Regions from separate parts of the Streptomyces sp. NPDC039480 genome, predicted to be linked through region 2. Evidence: riboswitches for the same ligand, from Rfam matches in the RefSeq annotation. Region 2 holds a riboswitch; each other region holds the start of a gene.
What was found. A riboswitch is a leader RNA that binds a small molecule or an ion and turns the genes downstream of it on or off. The one in region 2 is predicted to bind cobalamin.

Region 1 (4,773 bases), on a different contig from region 2:
CGGAGACCCCGGAGCCCGCCCCATGACATGGGTGCTGCGCGGGCTGCGGTGGGTCCGCTGGTACGCACGGGAGCTGACGGACGAGTCGGCGTACGACCGCTATGTGGCTCATTTACGAAGGGACCATCCGACCGCAACCGTCCCCAGCCGCCGCGCATTTGAGCGCATGCGGACAGACCAGCAGGAGTCGGACCCCCGAAAGGGCTTCCGCTGCTGCTGAACAGGCACATTGACTCGTCCGTTATCCGGACAGGGGTTCCATAGATCAAGACTCTCGCTTAGATTTCCCGCACGTTAAGCATGGGATAAGTGAGGGAACGGAGCCGCGATATGTCAGATGCACCTGAAGTGAACAGACCGGTCGTCACGCCGGTCCGCGTGGTCATCGCCGTCTGCCTTGTCGCGCCGTTCGTGGCGATGCTGTGGGTGAGCTCCTACGCCAAGATCGAGCCCACCTTCATCGGTATCCCCTTCTTCTACTGGTACCAGATGCTGTGGGTGCTCATCTCCACGGTGCTCACGATGATCGCTTACAAGCTGTGGCAGCGTGACCAGCGCGCCCGCAAGGAAGGGGCGCGGTCATGAAGGACGGAGTCAACGGCGTCGCCCTCGCGGTCTTCATCTTCTTCTTCCTCGCGGTCACGGTCATGGGCTTCCTCGCGGCCCGCTGGCGCAAGGCCGAGAACGACCAGAGCCTGGACGAATGGGGCCTCGGCGGACGGTCGTTCGGCACCTGGGTCACCTGGTTCCTGCTCGGCGGCGACCTCTACACCGCCTACACCTTCGTGGCCGTCCCCGCGGCGATCTACGCGGCGGGCGCGGCCGGCTTCTTCGCCGTGCCGTACACGATCCTCGTCTACCCGCTGATCTTCACCTTCCTGCCGCGCCTGTGGTCGGTCTCGCACAAGCACGGCTATGTGACCACCTCCGACTTCGTGCGCGGACGCTTCGGCTCCAAGGGGCTCTCGCTGGCCGTCGCGGTCACCGGCATCCTCGCCACGATGCCGTACATCGCGCTCCAGCTGGTCGGCATCCAGGCCGTCCTCGACGTCATGGGGATCGGCGGCGGTCCCGACACCAACTGGTTCATCAAGGACCTGCCGCTCCTGATCGCGTTCGCCGTGCTCGCCGCGTACACGTACTCGTCGGGGCTGCGCGCGCCCGCGCTGATCGCGTTCGTGAAGGACGGTCTGATCTACCTCGTCATCGTCGTCGCGATCATCTACATACCGATCAAGCTCGGCGGCTTCGACGACATCTTCGCCAAGGCGGGCGAGGCGTTCTCGCAGACCAACCCGGCGACCGACAAGCCGCGCGGCGCGCTCGCACCGCCCGAGGCCGGTCAGTGGACGTACGCGACCCTGGCGCTCGGCTCGGCCCTCGCGCTCTTCATGTACCCGCACTCGATCACGGCGACGCTCTCCTCCAAGAGCCGGAACGTGATCCGCCGCAACACCACGATCCTGCCCCTGTACTCCCTGATGCTGGGCCTGCTCGCGCTGCTCGGCTTCATGGCGATCGCGGCCGGGGTGAAGGTCGAGAACGGCCAGCTGGCGATCCCGCAGCTCTTCGAGAACATGTTCCCCGACTGGTTCACGGGCGTCGCCTTCGCCGCGATCGGCATCGGCGCGCTCGTGCCTGCCGCCATCATGTCCATCGCAGCCGCGAACCTCTTCACCCGCAACATCTACAAGGACTTCATCAAGCCGGACGCGACGCCCGCGCAGGAGACCAAGGTCTCCAAGCTCGTCTCGCTCATGGTGAAGGTGGGCGCCCTCGTCTTCGTCCTCGGCATGGACAAGACCGTCGCGATCAACTTCCAGCTCCTGGGCGGCATCTGGATCCTGCAGACGATGCCCGCGCTGGTCGGCGGCCTGTTCACCCGGTGGTTCCACCGCTGGGCGCTGCTCGCGGGCTGGGCGGTCGGCATGGTCTACGGCACGCTCGCCGCGTACGGCGTCGCCTCGCCCACGCAGAAACACTTCGGCGGCTCGTCCGACACGATCCCGGGCATCGGCGAGATCGGCTACATCGGCCTCACCGCGTTCGTCCTGAACGTGGTCGTGACCGTCGTCCTCACCTTCGTCCTGAAGGCGCTGAAGGCGCCCGAGGGCATCGACGAGACGTCGCCGGAGGACTACACGGCGGACGCCGGCGACCCCGGCGTCGTCCAGGAACTGCCGAAGGCGACAGCGGGCGCCGGGCACTGATCCGCACCACCGCGCACGCGACTCGGGCCGCCGGAAAAAACCGGCGGCCCTTTGTCGTACCCGTGTTGCACACTGCGCCCATGGATTTCACGATCAGCATCAGAGAGGCACGACCCGAGGACTACGAGACCATCGGCGAGCTCACCGCGCAGGCCTATCTCTCCGAGGGGCACCTGGACTTCGGCGCGGAGGACCCCTATCTCACGGTGCTGCGCGACGTGCCGGCGCGGGCGGCGGCGGCCGAGGTCCTGGTGGCCGCGGCGGACGGGCAGGTGCTCGGCTGCGTCACCTACGTGCCGGCCGGCGGCCCGATGGCCGACATCGCGCGGGACAACGAGGCGGAGATCCGCATGCTGGCCGTCTCCCCCGAGACGCGGGGCCGGGGCGTGGGCGAGACGCTCGTACGGGAGTGCGTGCGACGCGCCGAGGAGGCGGGCCGCGGCGCGCTCGTCCTGTCCACGCAGAGGTCCATGCACGCCGCCCACCGGCTGTACGAGCGCCTCGGCTTCGTGCGGACGCCCGAGCGCGACTGGAGGCCGATCGAGACGGTGCCACTGCTGACGTACGCATTGAAACTCTAGTCACCGCCCCCGCAAGCCGACACAAGATGTGGGCCTGCTTCAAGAGCGCGGCACAAGATGTATGCTCATGCTCGCTGTCGCCGCAGGGGAATCCGGTGCAAGTCCGGAACTGTCCCGCAACGGTAGACGTGTACGCATTTGTCGTACGCGGAGTCCGAAGACCTGCCGGCAGTGCACCCGTGCCGTCCGGCCCGGGTGCCGACCGTCCGGGCCTCGTGGAATGGGCCGGTGGACGCGGTACGCCGCCCTGCCCGGGTGCGCCCGTGTGTGCCGTCCTCTCCCCCAGGCCCAGAGCCGAGCGAGGGAGAGCTCCACGTGACCATCGCGCCTGCCGAACCTGCGTCAGCGCTGTCACAGTCGACCGCCGAGGGTACCGAAGGCACCGACGGACCGGGGGCCGCGCTGCTGCGGACCCTGACCGACCTCACCGCCGACCTCCCCGACACCGACCCCGGCCGGGTCGCCGCCGCCGCGCTGCGCGGCCGGTCGGCCAGAGCCGACGAGTCGGAGCTGCGCGAGCTGGCGACCGAGGCGGCCGCGGGGCTCATCTCGGAGGACCCGGCCTACTCCCGGCTCGCCGCCCGGCTGCTCACCCTCTCCATCACCGCCGAGGCCGCGTCGCAGGGCGTGCGCTCCTTCACCGAGTCGATCGCCGTCGGCCACCGCGAGGGCCTGATCGCCGACCGCACGGCGTCCTTCGTCACCGAACACGCGGCCCGGCTCGACGCGCTCGTGGAGGCCGCGCTCGCCGACGGCGCCGACCTCCGCTTCGAGTACTTCGGCCTGCGCACCCTGCACAGCCGCTATCTGCTGCGCCACCCCATCACCCGGCAGGTCATCGAGACGCCGCAGCACTTCATGCTGCGCGTGGCGAGCGGCCTCGCGGAGGACGGCAGCGCACGCGCGCTCGACGAAGTGGCCGCGCTGTACCGCCTGATGAGCCGCCTGGACTACCTGCCGTCCTCGCCGACGCTCTTCAACTCCGGCACCCGCCACCCGCAGATGTCGTCCTGCTACCTCCTCGACTCCCCGCTGGACGAGCTCGACTCGATCTACGACCGCTACCACCAGGTCGCGCGGCTCTCCAAGCACGCGGGCGGCATCGGCCTCTCGTACTCCCGCATCCGCTCCCGGGGTTCGCTGATCCGCGGGACGAACGGGCACTCGAACGGCATCGTGCCGTTCCTGAAGACCCTGGACGCCTCGGTCGCCGCCGTGAACCAGGGCGGCCGGCGCAAGGGCGCGGCCGCGGTCTACCTGGAGACCTGGCACTCCGACATCGAGGAGTTCCTGGAGCTGCGCGACAACACGGGTGAGGACCAGCGGCGCACGCACAACCTCAACCTCGCGCACTGGATCCCCGACGAGTTCATGCGCCGGGTCGCCGCCGACCAGCAGTGGTCGCTGTTCTCGCCGTCCGACGTGCCCGAGCTCGTCGACCTGTGGGGCGAGGAGTTCGACGCCGCCTACCGCGCCGCCGAGGCCGCCGGGCTCGCGAAGAAGACCATGTCGGCCCGTGACCTGTACGGCCGCATGATGCGCACCCTCGCGCAGACCGGCAACGGCTGGATGACGTTCAAGGACGCCGCCAACCGCACCGCCAACCAGACGGCGGAGCCCGGCCACACCGTGCACTCCTCGAACCTCTGCACGGAGATCCTGGAGGTGACGGACGACGGGGAGACGGCCGTCTGCAACCTCGGCTCGGTGAACCTCGGCGCGTTCGTGGACCAGGAGGCGGGTGACATCGACTGGGAGCGGCTCGACGAGACCGTCCGCACCGCCGTCACCTTCCTCGACCGCGTCGTCGACATCAACTTCTACCCGACCGAGCAGGCCGGCCGCTCCAACGCCAAGTGGCGCCCGGTGGGCCTCGGCGCGATGGGCCTCCAGGACGTCTTCTTCCAGCTGAAGCTGCCCTTCGACTCCCCCGAGGCCCGCGCCCTCTCCACCCGCATCGCCGAGCGGATCATGCTCGCCGC
Region 2 (4,773 bases):
AACCTCGACTCCTACGAACGTTCGGACGGCCTGCTCACCACCGACGACGCGGCCGCCTTCGCCCGCCTCCTGGCCGAGCGCGCGCACCGCCAGGGCCTGGCCATCGCCCAGAAGAACACCACCGACCTGCTGGACCGCCGCAAGCGGATCGGCTTCGACTTCGCCGTGACCGAGGAGTGCGCGCGTTACAAGGAGTGCCCGGACTTCGTGTCCGCGTACGACGGGAAGGTCTTCGACATCGAGTACGTGACGAAGGACTTCGACACCGCCTGCCGCACCTGGGGCAAGAAGCTGTCCGTCACGCTGCGCGACCGCGACGTCCTGGCCGCCGGCGAGGAAGGCTACGTGTACCGGCACTGCTGAGGACCCCGGCTACCGGCACTGCTGAGGACCCCGGCTACCGGCACTGCTGAGGGCCCCGGCCGCGGGCTCCAGCGGCCAGGGCCGCCAACTCCTCCGCGGTACGCGGCTCCTCCCCCGCCTCCCCCGCGAGGCCGCACGTGCGCAGCAGCTCGCCGACGGCGACGCCCCACGGCAGGTGCAGCCCGGCCTCGGCCAGCAGGTCCCGGCGGGCAAGCGTCTCGGCGACCGGTCCCGTCCGCACCCCGGAGGGTGTGAGCAGCGCCGCGTCGTCGGCCCAGCGCAGCGCCAGATCGACGTCGTGGGTCGCCATGACCACGGTCGTCCCGGCGTCCCGCAGCCGTTGCAGGGTGGCGAGGAGGCGTTCCTGGCCGTCGGGGTCGAGTCCCGCGGTCGGCTCGTCGAGGATGAGCACGCGGGGGCGCATCGCGACGGCTCCCGCGATGGCGGTCCGCTTCCGCTGGCCGTAGGAGAGCAGGTGGGTGGGCCGGTCGGCGAGCGCGGTGATGTCGAGGGCGGCGAGCGCCTCGGCGACCCGGTCCCGGACCTCGGCGTCGGGCAGGCCGAGGTTCAAGGGGCCGAAGGAGACGTCCTGTTCGACCGAGGCGGCGAACAGCTGGTCGTCGGGGTCCTGCACCACGAGCTGCACGGTCGTACGCAGCCGGGTCAGGCCCTTCCGGTGGTACGTCACGGGGACGCCCTCGACCGTCAACTCGCCGGAGGCGGGCCGCAGTCCGCCGCTGAGCAGTCGCATGAGGGTGGTCTTGCCGCTGCCGTTGCGTCCGAGCAGGGCGAGGGCACGGCCCTCGACGACGTCGAAGTCGAGGCCGCTGAGCACGGTGGGCCCGTCCTCGTACGCGTAGGACACCGCGCGCAGAGCGACCACGGCCTCGCTCATGGCGCTCGCGCCGCCCCCGGCGCTCGTGGCACTCGTGGCGCTCATGGAAGGAACCTTTCCAGTACGAGGGTCAGGGCCACCAGGCCCACGAGAAGTGCCGCGCCCGCGGCCAGGAAGGGCCGGGAGATCCGGGCCTCGGGCACGAGGACGCGCAGGGTGCCGTCGTAGCCGCGCCCGGCGAGCCCGGCCTGCAGCCGGCTCGCCCGGTCGAAGGCGCGCACGAACGCGGTGGCGCCGAGACCGGCGAGGGAGCGCCAGGTGGCAGCGCGGGTAGTGTGGCCGAGCCGGGCGGCCTGCGCCTGCCGGATCCGGCTCATGGAGTCCAGGAGCAGGAAGCTCATGCGGTACGTGACGAGTGCCACGTCCACGACCGGCGCGGGCACCCCCGCCTTCACCAGGCGGGGCAGCAGGTCCGACATGGGCGTGGTGAAGGCGAACAGGAGGACGCCGAGCGAGGCCGCGGAGGTCCGCAGAAGCAGACCGCCCGCGCGCGCCGGGCCGCCGTCCGCGAACGCCACGAACCCGTCCGGGCCGCCGACCTGGACGAGCAGGGTCAGGGCGCCGGTCACGCAGAAGCCGAGCGGCACACGGTAGGCGCGCCACAGTTTGCCGGGCGGCACGCCCGCCGGGCCGAGCAGCAGGGCGAGCGCGGCGACCAGCACCAGGACGGCGCCCGGCCAGGGCGGCAGCGAGATGGCCAGGACGGTGAGGCCGAGACCGAGCACGGCCTTGTCCACGGGATGCCGGCGGCGCCAGCGACTGCTGTGCGCCGCCGCGTCGATGGGCAGCACGCCGGGTCAGACCCGCTCGGTCCCGGACCGGGGGCCGTCCACGTCGACCGGCTCACCGGAGCCGGTCGACGTGGACGGCCCCACTGCTTCCGTCCCCGCTGCTTCTGGTCGCGTCGCTTCGTCCCGTGCCTGTTCCGCGCCCTGGCGGCGGCCCTTGCGCAGCCCGAAGTAGTACGCGAGGACGCCCGCGCCGATGGCCGCCTGCAGGGCGAACAGCGCCGACTCGACTTCCCCGGACGGGGGTTCGTACAGCGGCGAGAACCATGGATCATAGTCCGGGTCGATCTCGGTGATCGCCGTCTCGGCCTGGGCGTCGGCGCCGGCGAACGGCTCTTCCTCGTCGTCGCCGAGACCGAGCGCCAGGGGAAGGACCGCGAGCGCGGCGACGATGAGGAGCAGCAGTGTGTTGATCTTCGCGTTCCGGCTCATCAGGCGCTGGCCCCCGTCTCGGTCTTCTTCGTCGTGTCCGCCTTCTTCGCGGTGTCCGCCTGCTTGCGCTGCAGCAGTACGCCGAGGCGGGTCAGTTCGCCCTTGCTGGACTGCACGAGCAGACGCATCACCAGGACGGTGAGCAGGCCTTCGCTGACGGCCAGGGGGATCTGCGTGACGGCGAAGATGCCGCCGAACTTGCCCAGGGCGCCCAGGAAACCGCTGCCGGGGTCGGGGAACGCGAGGGCCAGCTGGACGCTGGTGACGCAGTACGTGGTCAGGTCGGCGACGAATGCCCCGAAGAACACGGTGACCATGAGCGGCACGTCGTACCGCCTCAGGAGCCGGTAGACCGCGTAACCCGCCCAGGGGCCGATGATCGCCATGGAGAACACGTTGGCGCCCAGGGTGGTGAGTCCGCCGTGGGCGAGCAGCAGGGCCTGGAAGAGCAGGGTGATGGTGCCGAGCACCGTCATGATCGGTGGCCGGAACAGGATCGCCCCGAGCCCGGTCCCCGTCGGGTGCGAGCAACTGCCCGTCACCGAGGGGATTTTCAACGCGGAAAGGACAAACGTGAAGGCCCCGGAGGCACCGAGGAGCAGCGTGCTCTCCGGGTGTTCCTTGACTTCACGGGTCAGGGAGCGGACTCCGTGGACGACGAACGGCGCGGACGCTACGCCCCAGGCGATCGCGTGCGCCGGCGGGAGGAAACCCTCGGCTATGTGCATGGCTCAGCAGACCCTCTCCAGCACCTCGTGGATGGACAACGTGCCTTGGCCGGTCTCCTGGCTGACGGGTCGTACCGACCGGACTCCGCCTTCCCGGGTACGTGTGCACCCAGTGGCTGCCGCGAGGGCTGGAGCCGGACTTCCCGATCACAGTGGCGAGGGCCGCACCGGCATCACACCGGATTTCCCGAGCACCAAGGCGTGGTGACACTAGTGCGCAAAGATCTGCCTGACAACTTGCACGCGGGTCGCGCCGGTGGCACACCCGAGCGCACACCACCACCGCGTACGCCCCTGCTCAGAGGCTGTCCGCCCGGTCAGAAGAATTCGTCGAGCAGCCGGTAGAAGTCCAGCTTCTCCTTGTCGGCCGCGGTCGCCGTCTGCTCCTCGTACCGCCGCAGGAACCGTTCGGCGTACTCGGGTCCGAACCAGGGGTCTTCCTCGTGCGCCAACTCCCTTACGAGTATGGCGAGATCGGTGTGCCGGTCCGCCCTGCCGAGGCGGACGACGTCGATGACTCCGGTGACGCGGCAGGTGTCGGGGTCGAGGAGGACGTTCTCCGGGGTGAGGTCGCCGTGGGTGACGACCAGGTCCTCCGCCGCCGGGCGGGTGCGGCGCAGTTCGTCGAGGAGGCGCTGCCCGGTCCATCCGGCGCGCTCCTCGTCGAGATCGTCCAGGTCCAGCAGGCCTTCGGCGACGTGGTGTGCGGCCTGCTCCATGGTGACCGGCAGGGAGCGGTCGAACGGGCAGTCCTCCAGGGGCAGTCGGTGCAGGGCTCCGGCGAGGTCGGCGAGCGACTCGGCCACGGCGTACCGCTGCTCCGCAGGCCACTCGTCGGCGGCCGGTCTGCCGGGCACCGCCTCGGTCACCAGCCACGCCGTGCGGTCGTCGGCGCCCCGCTCGACGATGCGCGGCACCGGGATGCCCCGCCCGGCGAGCCAGGCGAGGCGGTCGGCCTCGCCCTGCAGGTCGGAGGGTGATCCGTCGTGCGTGACGGGGGCGGTCTTCACGTACAACTCGGGTTTGCCCGCGTCCGCTCCGGTGAGGCGGTGCACCCCGGCGCCCGATGCGCCGTTCGTCGCGCGGGTCCAGCGGTATGCGGCGTACCTCTGTCTCAGATCGCTGCTCATGATCGGCATCATGGCAGCGACTTCCTGCGGGGCCCACTTGATATTTCGGAGGGGGTGTTGATCCGTTGCCGGTGCGAACTTTGTCAGTTTGCGTGGGGGGTGACTCCCTGCAGGCTGCAGAGCCCAGGCCGTCCCACCCCACACTGATCGCCACGGCGACATTCGCCGTGGGCGCGCCCCTCATTACGCGGGCACCCCTCGGAGTGCCTCGCCATCGTCCACGTGGAGCGGTCGGAGGCAGCAAGAGCCGCCTAAGGGGCGTGCACTTCAGCAAACTGCCACGGACGAACAGACCGGTGCGGTGCGGCGCGCGTCCCGCCTCGCGCGAGGATGTCGACGGCACGGTGGTGCCGTACATCGGTCTCTGCGGGCCGTTGCTGGCGCCTCGGTTCATCTGCCCTGGAGCCGGGCTGCGGCTTCTCTGATCGTCGGCATCT
Region 3 (4,773 bases), on a different contig from region 2:
TGACGGCGCACCCGGCGCGATGAACGGCAGGCCTGCCGGCGCGCCGTTCTCGATCAGGCCCCACAGTGCGTCCGTGTCCGCGTGTTCTTCGATCAGGTCGCCGAGCAGGTCGAGCTGTTCCTCCCGCAGCGTGCCGAAACTGGTGTCGGGGGCGGGCACGAAGCGGCGGCCCGCCGCGCGGGCGACCTCGGTGAGGAACCGGCGGCGGAACGCGTCGCTCTCCAGCGACCCGTGCCAGTGCGTGCCCCACACCTCGCCGACCCGGCAGCCGTCCAGGAACGGCTCCCCGCCCGCCACCTCGGCCACGCCGTGATGGATCTCGTACCCCTCGACCGCCTCCCCGAGGGCCTCGCCCACCGGCCGCGCGAGCGTCTTCTCACGGGCGAACCGCACCCGCACCGGCAGCAGCCCGAGCCCGTCGACGGACCCGGCCCGCGACTCCACGTCGTCCTCGATGTGCTCGCCGAGGACCTGGAAGCCGCCGCAGATGCCGAGCACCGGCCGCCCCTCGGCGGCCCGCCGCGCGAGGGCGTCCGCGAGGCCGCGCTCACGCAGCCACCGCAGCGCCTTCACCGTGCCGCGCGTGCCCGGTACGACCACGAGGTCCGCGTCGACGAGCTCCTCCGCCCGGTCCACGAACCGCACGACGACGCCCGGCTCGGCGGCCAGCGCGTCCACATCCGTGAAGTTGGACATCAGCGGCACCGCGCACACGGCGACCCGCAGCACGTCCTCGCCGACCGGCGGCGCCACCACGGACTCCCGCACCGCGCCCCGCAGGGAGACCCGCAGGCCGTCCTCCTCGTCGATGCCGAGCCCGTGCTGGAACGGCAGCACGCCGTACGTGCGCCGCCCGGTCAGACCGAGCAGCATGTCGAGCCCCGGTTCGAGGAGGGAGACGTCCCCGCGGAACTTGTTCACCAGATACCCGGCGACGAGCTCCTGGTCCGCCGCGCTCAGCAGCGCCGTCGTCCCGAAGAACGACGCGAACACCCCGCCCCGGTCGATGTCACCGACCACCAGGACGGGGAAGCGGGCGGCGCGCGCGATGCCCATGTTCACGATGTCGGTGCGCCGCAGATTGATCTCGGCGGGACTGCCCGCGCCCTCACAGATCACGGCGTCATAGCTGCCCCGCAGCTCCTCCAGGCATCCCACGACGGTGTCGAGCAGCGCGGCCTGCCGCCCCCCGTGGTAGCCACGCGCACTCATCTCACCCACCGGCTTGCCCATGAGCACGACCTGGCTGGAGCGATCGCCGCCCGGCTTGAGCAGCACCGGGTTCATCAGCGCGCTCGGCTCGACGCGGGCGGCCTGCGCCTGCATGGCCTGCGCGCGCCCGATCTCGGCACCCTCGCGCGTGACGAAGGAGTTCAGGGACATGTTCTGCGCCTTGAACGGCGCGACGGACACGCCCTTGCGGGTCAGCCACCGGCAGATGCCGGCGGTGACGACGCTCTTCCCCGCGTCCGATGTGGTCCCCGCGACGAGCAACCCGCCACTCATACGTCTCTCCTCGACTTCGCCGACCGCAGCGCCCGGCGGGCCGTCACCGCGACTCCCAGTGCCAGCCAGCTCACGCGCCGGGACAGCTTCACGGCCCGCTCGATGTCCGCCACCCGCACGTCCCGCCCCGACCCGTTCAGGACGGGCCGGTGCTCGACCCGCCCCGCGTACGAGAGGGTCCCCCCGAGCCGCACGCCCAACGCCCCCGCGAAGGCGGCCTCGACGGGCCCCGCGTTGGGACTGGGGTGCTGCGCGGCGTCGGAACGCCACGCCTTGACCGCCCCCGACGGCGAGTCCCCCGCCAGCACGGCCAGCGCGGCGGTGAGCCGCGCCCCCGGCCACCCGAAGACGTCGTCGAGACGGGCCGAGGCCCACCCGTAACGCCGGTACCTCGACGACTTGTGGCCGACCATCGCGTCCAGCGTGTTCACGGCGCGGAAGGCGACGAGCCCCGGCACCCCGCCGATGGCGCCCCACACGAGCGCCCCCACCACCGCGTCGGACGTGTTCTCGGCAACGGACTCCACGACGGCCCGTGCGACGCCGTCGGCGTCCAGCGCCTGCGGGTCGCGCCCGCACAGATGCGGCAGCCGCTCCCGCGCGACCTCGATGTCGTCGGCCTCCAGCGCCCCGCCGACGGCCCGCGCCTCACGGCCGAGGGAGGTGCCGCCGACCACGGCCCAGGTCGCGGCGGCGGTCAGCGCCACCGAACCGGCGCGTGACCGGCGTACGAGAGAAGAGGCGAGGGCTGCGGCGCCCGCCGCGCCCCCGGCGCACACCACGGCGTGCAGCGCGCCCCACCCGCGGTGGTCACGCCACAGCATCCGCTCGACGGCGCCCGCGGCACGTCCGAACGCGGCGACCGGATGGCCCCGGCGCGGATCGCCGAGCAGCAGGTCACCGAGGAGTCCGGCGGCGGCGCCGTACGCGAAGTCGCGATCGGCACTCATGGGCTCAGCCCGTCGCTGCACTGAGGAGGGAACTCGTACTCAGGGAAGGAACCGGCAACGGGCGGCCGCGCATGGCGATATGTCCTCACTCAGGGTGTCCGCGCCCTGGTTCGACGTGATCGGCGGCGAGAGTTCCTGGCTCACGGGGAGCGTCGCTCCCCGGTGACAGTGGCGGGACCGCGCCGGATTCGCACCGGCTTCCTCTTCTGCCGCCGTAGTTGGCCCCGGCAGTCCACCACGCCCCGCGAATGCCCGTCAACTCGCCGTTGACCTGCGGCGGGAGAGTGTGTTGGGGCCCACACACGCCGGTGGGGCGCGAAGCGTTCCGCACGCTCCGCGCCCCACCGGGGAACTCCGCTGTCAGGCGACGATCAGATAGATCCCGTACGCCACGGCCGCCGCGCACAGCGCGAAGCAGGCGTACGCGCCGGTGCGCGCCATGGCCGCGGAACCGCCGTCCGATGCGGCCGCCGTCTCCTGCTTGGAGAGGCCGACGACGCCGAGGGTGAACAGGCCCACCAGGGCCACCGTCACCGCGAGGCTGACTCCGAAGACGGAGCCGAGAGCTGCCCAGTCGATGCTCATGGTGATCTGTCCTTATACCGTCGCGGTCCTGGCGGGTTCCGCCATGGCACCGGTCGTGGTGGTGGTCGGGGCCGTGACGGTGGCCTTGACGGCCTCGTCGGGGCCGGTCGAGGCGGCCATCGCGCCCGTCGGGGGCGGGGTGACGGCGGCGATCGCGGTGGTCACGACGCCCGCGGGCTCGGCACCGGTGGCGCCGTCGTGACGGATCTCGTCGTCGGTGACGTTGGTGTGGTCGACGGCGTTGCGCCGCGAGAGCGCCCAGATGACGGCCGAGCCGGCGACCAGGAGCGCGGCGGTGACCGCGACGCCCCAGGGGCCCTGCTTGGTGAGGAACTCGGCGCCCGCGCCGACCAGGCCGGCGGCCGGCAGCGTCAGACCCCAGGCGACGAACATCCGGGTCGCGGTCGACCAGCGGACCACGCCGCCCTTGCGGCCGAGGCCCGCGCCCATCACGGCGCCGGAGCAGGACTGGGTGGTGGAGAGCGAGAAGCCCAGGTGGGAGGAGGCCAGGATGACCGTCGCGGCGCTGGTCTGGGCGGCGAAGCCCTGCTGCGGCTGGAGGTCGGTGAGGCCCTTGCCCATGGTGCGGATGATGCGCCAGCCGCCGAGGTACGTACCGAGGGCGATGGCCACACCGGCCGAGACGATGACCCACATCGGGGGGTTCGCGCCGGGGTTCAGGACGCCGCCGGTGACCAGGGCGAGCGTGATGATGCCCATGGTCTTCTGCGCGTCGTTCGTGCCGTGGGCCAGCGAGACCAGGCCCGCGGAGGCGATCTGGCCCGCGCGGTAGCCCTTCGCGGTGGCCTTGGTGTCGGTGTTGCGGCCGATCCGGTACGTCAGGCGCGTGGCCAGCGTCGCGGCGAGACCCGCCACGAGCGGCGCGGCGAGGGCCGGGATCAGGATCTTGGTGACGACGGTGCCGCCGTCGATCGACGACCAGCCCATCGACATGACCGCGGCGCCGATGAGGCCGCCGAAGAGGGCGTGGGAGGAGCTGGAGGGCAGGCCCACCAGCCAGGTCAGGAGATTCCAGAGAATCGCGCCGACGAGCGCGGCGAAGATGACCTCGGTTTTCAGGCCGTCCTCGTTGACGATGCCGCCGGAGATCGTCTTGGCGACTTCGACGGAGAGGAAGGCTCCGACGAGGTTGAGCACGGCGGACATGGCCACCGCCGTCTTGGGCTTGAGAGCGCCGGTCGAGATGGTCGTCGCCATCGCGTTGGCAGTGTCGTGGAAACCGTTCGTGAAATCGAACACGAGAGCGGTGACGATCACGATCCCGAGGAGAAGCGTGATGTGTTCCATTTACCCAGGCTTCTGTTGGACGTCAGTGGCATGTGGAACGTAGGCAACCTGGGTGAACGGAAAGTGAACTGGGACGGGCGGTGCGGTGACCCGAAGTGGAGTGCCATCGCTCCGTATCGACCAGGTGTCCGATGACGATCGTACGGATCGGGGGCAGGAAGCCCGCAAACTGGGCGGAGTGTTGCGCTCCGCCATCCGGCGGCGACCCCCGCGCGACCCGCCCCCACCGGCCCCGCGACCTCCCGAAGAGATCCTGATCACGCCGAGGGCCGCCGGTAACCGGAATCGCCCGGCTGGCAGGATCGCCGCATGACTGAGCAGCGGCACGACGAGGGTGGGGACGCGGCGCGCGACGCCGTCCGGAAAGCCTGGGCCGAGCTGGTCCTCACGGCCCGCAGGACGGTGGAGGACGGCCTGGTCGTCG

Region 1: linked by a shared signal. The riboswitch ahead of ACZ56E_RS09560 (ribonucleoside-diphosphate reductase subunit alpha) and the one ahead of ACZ56E_RS11510 (energy-coupling factor ABC transporter permease) in region 2 are both predicted to bind cobalamin.
Region 3: linked by a shared signal. The riboswitch ahead of ACZ56E_RS31185 (cobalamin biosynthesis protein) and the one ahead of ACZ56E_RS11510 (energy-coupling factor ABC transporter permease) in region 2 are both predicted to bind cobalamin.

The regions. Positions count from the first base shown of each region.
Region 1 covers NZ_JBVITX010000002.1:768,971-773,743, reverse strand. Annotated here, with positions in the region: gene ACZ56E_RS09585 (carbon starvation CstA family protein) at 1-26, shown strand, start outside; gene ACZ56E_RS09580 (CstA-like transporter-associated (seleno)protein) at 23-220, shown strand; gene ACZ56E_RS09575 (DUF3311 domain-containing protein) at 331-585, shown strand; gene mctP (monocarboxylate uptake permease MctP) at 582-2,210, shown strand; gene ACZ56E_RS09565 (GNAT family N-acetyltransferase) at 2,291-2,791, shown strand; cobalamin riboswitch at 2,853-2,975, shown strand; gene ACZ56E_RS09560 (ribonucleoside-diphosphate reductase subunit alpha) at 3,107-4,773, shown strand, end outside.
Region 2 covers NZ_JBVITX010000003.1:185,267-190,039, forward strand. Annotated here, with positions in the region: gene ACZ56E_RS11490 (endo alpha-1,4 polygalactosaminidase) at 1-363, shown strand, start outside; gene ACZ56E_RS11495 (energy-coupling factor ABC transporter ATP-binding protein) at 398-1,258, opposite strand; gene cbiQ (cobalt ECF transporter T component CbiQ) at 1,300-2,049, opposite strand; gene ACZ56E_RS11505 (energy-coupling factor ABC transporter substrate-binding protein) at 2,056-2,478, opposite strand; gene ACZ56E_RS11510 (energy-coupling factor ABC transporter permease) at 2,478-3,206, opposite strand; cobalamin riboswitch at 3,237-3,420, opposite strand; gene ACZ56E_RS11515 (APH(3') family aminoglycoside O-phosphotransferase) at 3,524-4,345, opposite strand; gene ACZ56E_RS11520 (peptidoglycan recognition protein family protein) at 4,727-4,773, opposite strand, start outside.
Region 3 covers NZ_JBVITX010000011.1:293,775-298,547, forward strand. Annotated here, with positions in the region: gene ACZ56E_RS31180 (cobyric acid synthase) at 1-1,506, opposite strand, end outside; gene ACZ56E_RS31185 (cobalamin biosynthesis protein) at 1,503-2,456, opposite strand; cobalamin riboswitch at 2,564-2,708, opposite strand; gene ACZ56E_RS31190 (hypothetical protein) at 2,817-3,041, opposite strand; gene ACZ56E_RS31195 (inorganic phosphate transporter) at 3,054-4,349, opposite strand; gene ACZ56E_RS31200 (class II aldolase/adducin family protein) at 4,659-4,773, shown strand, end outside.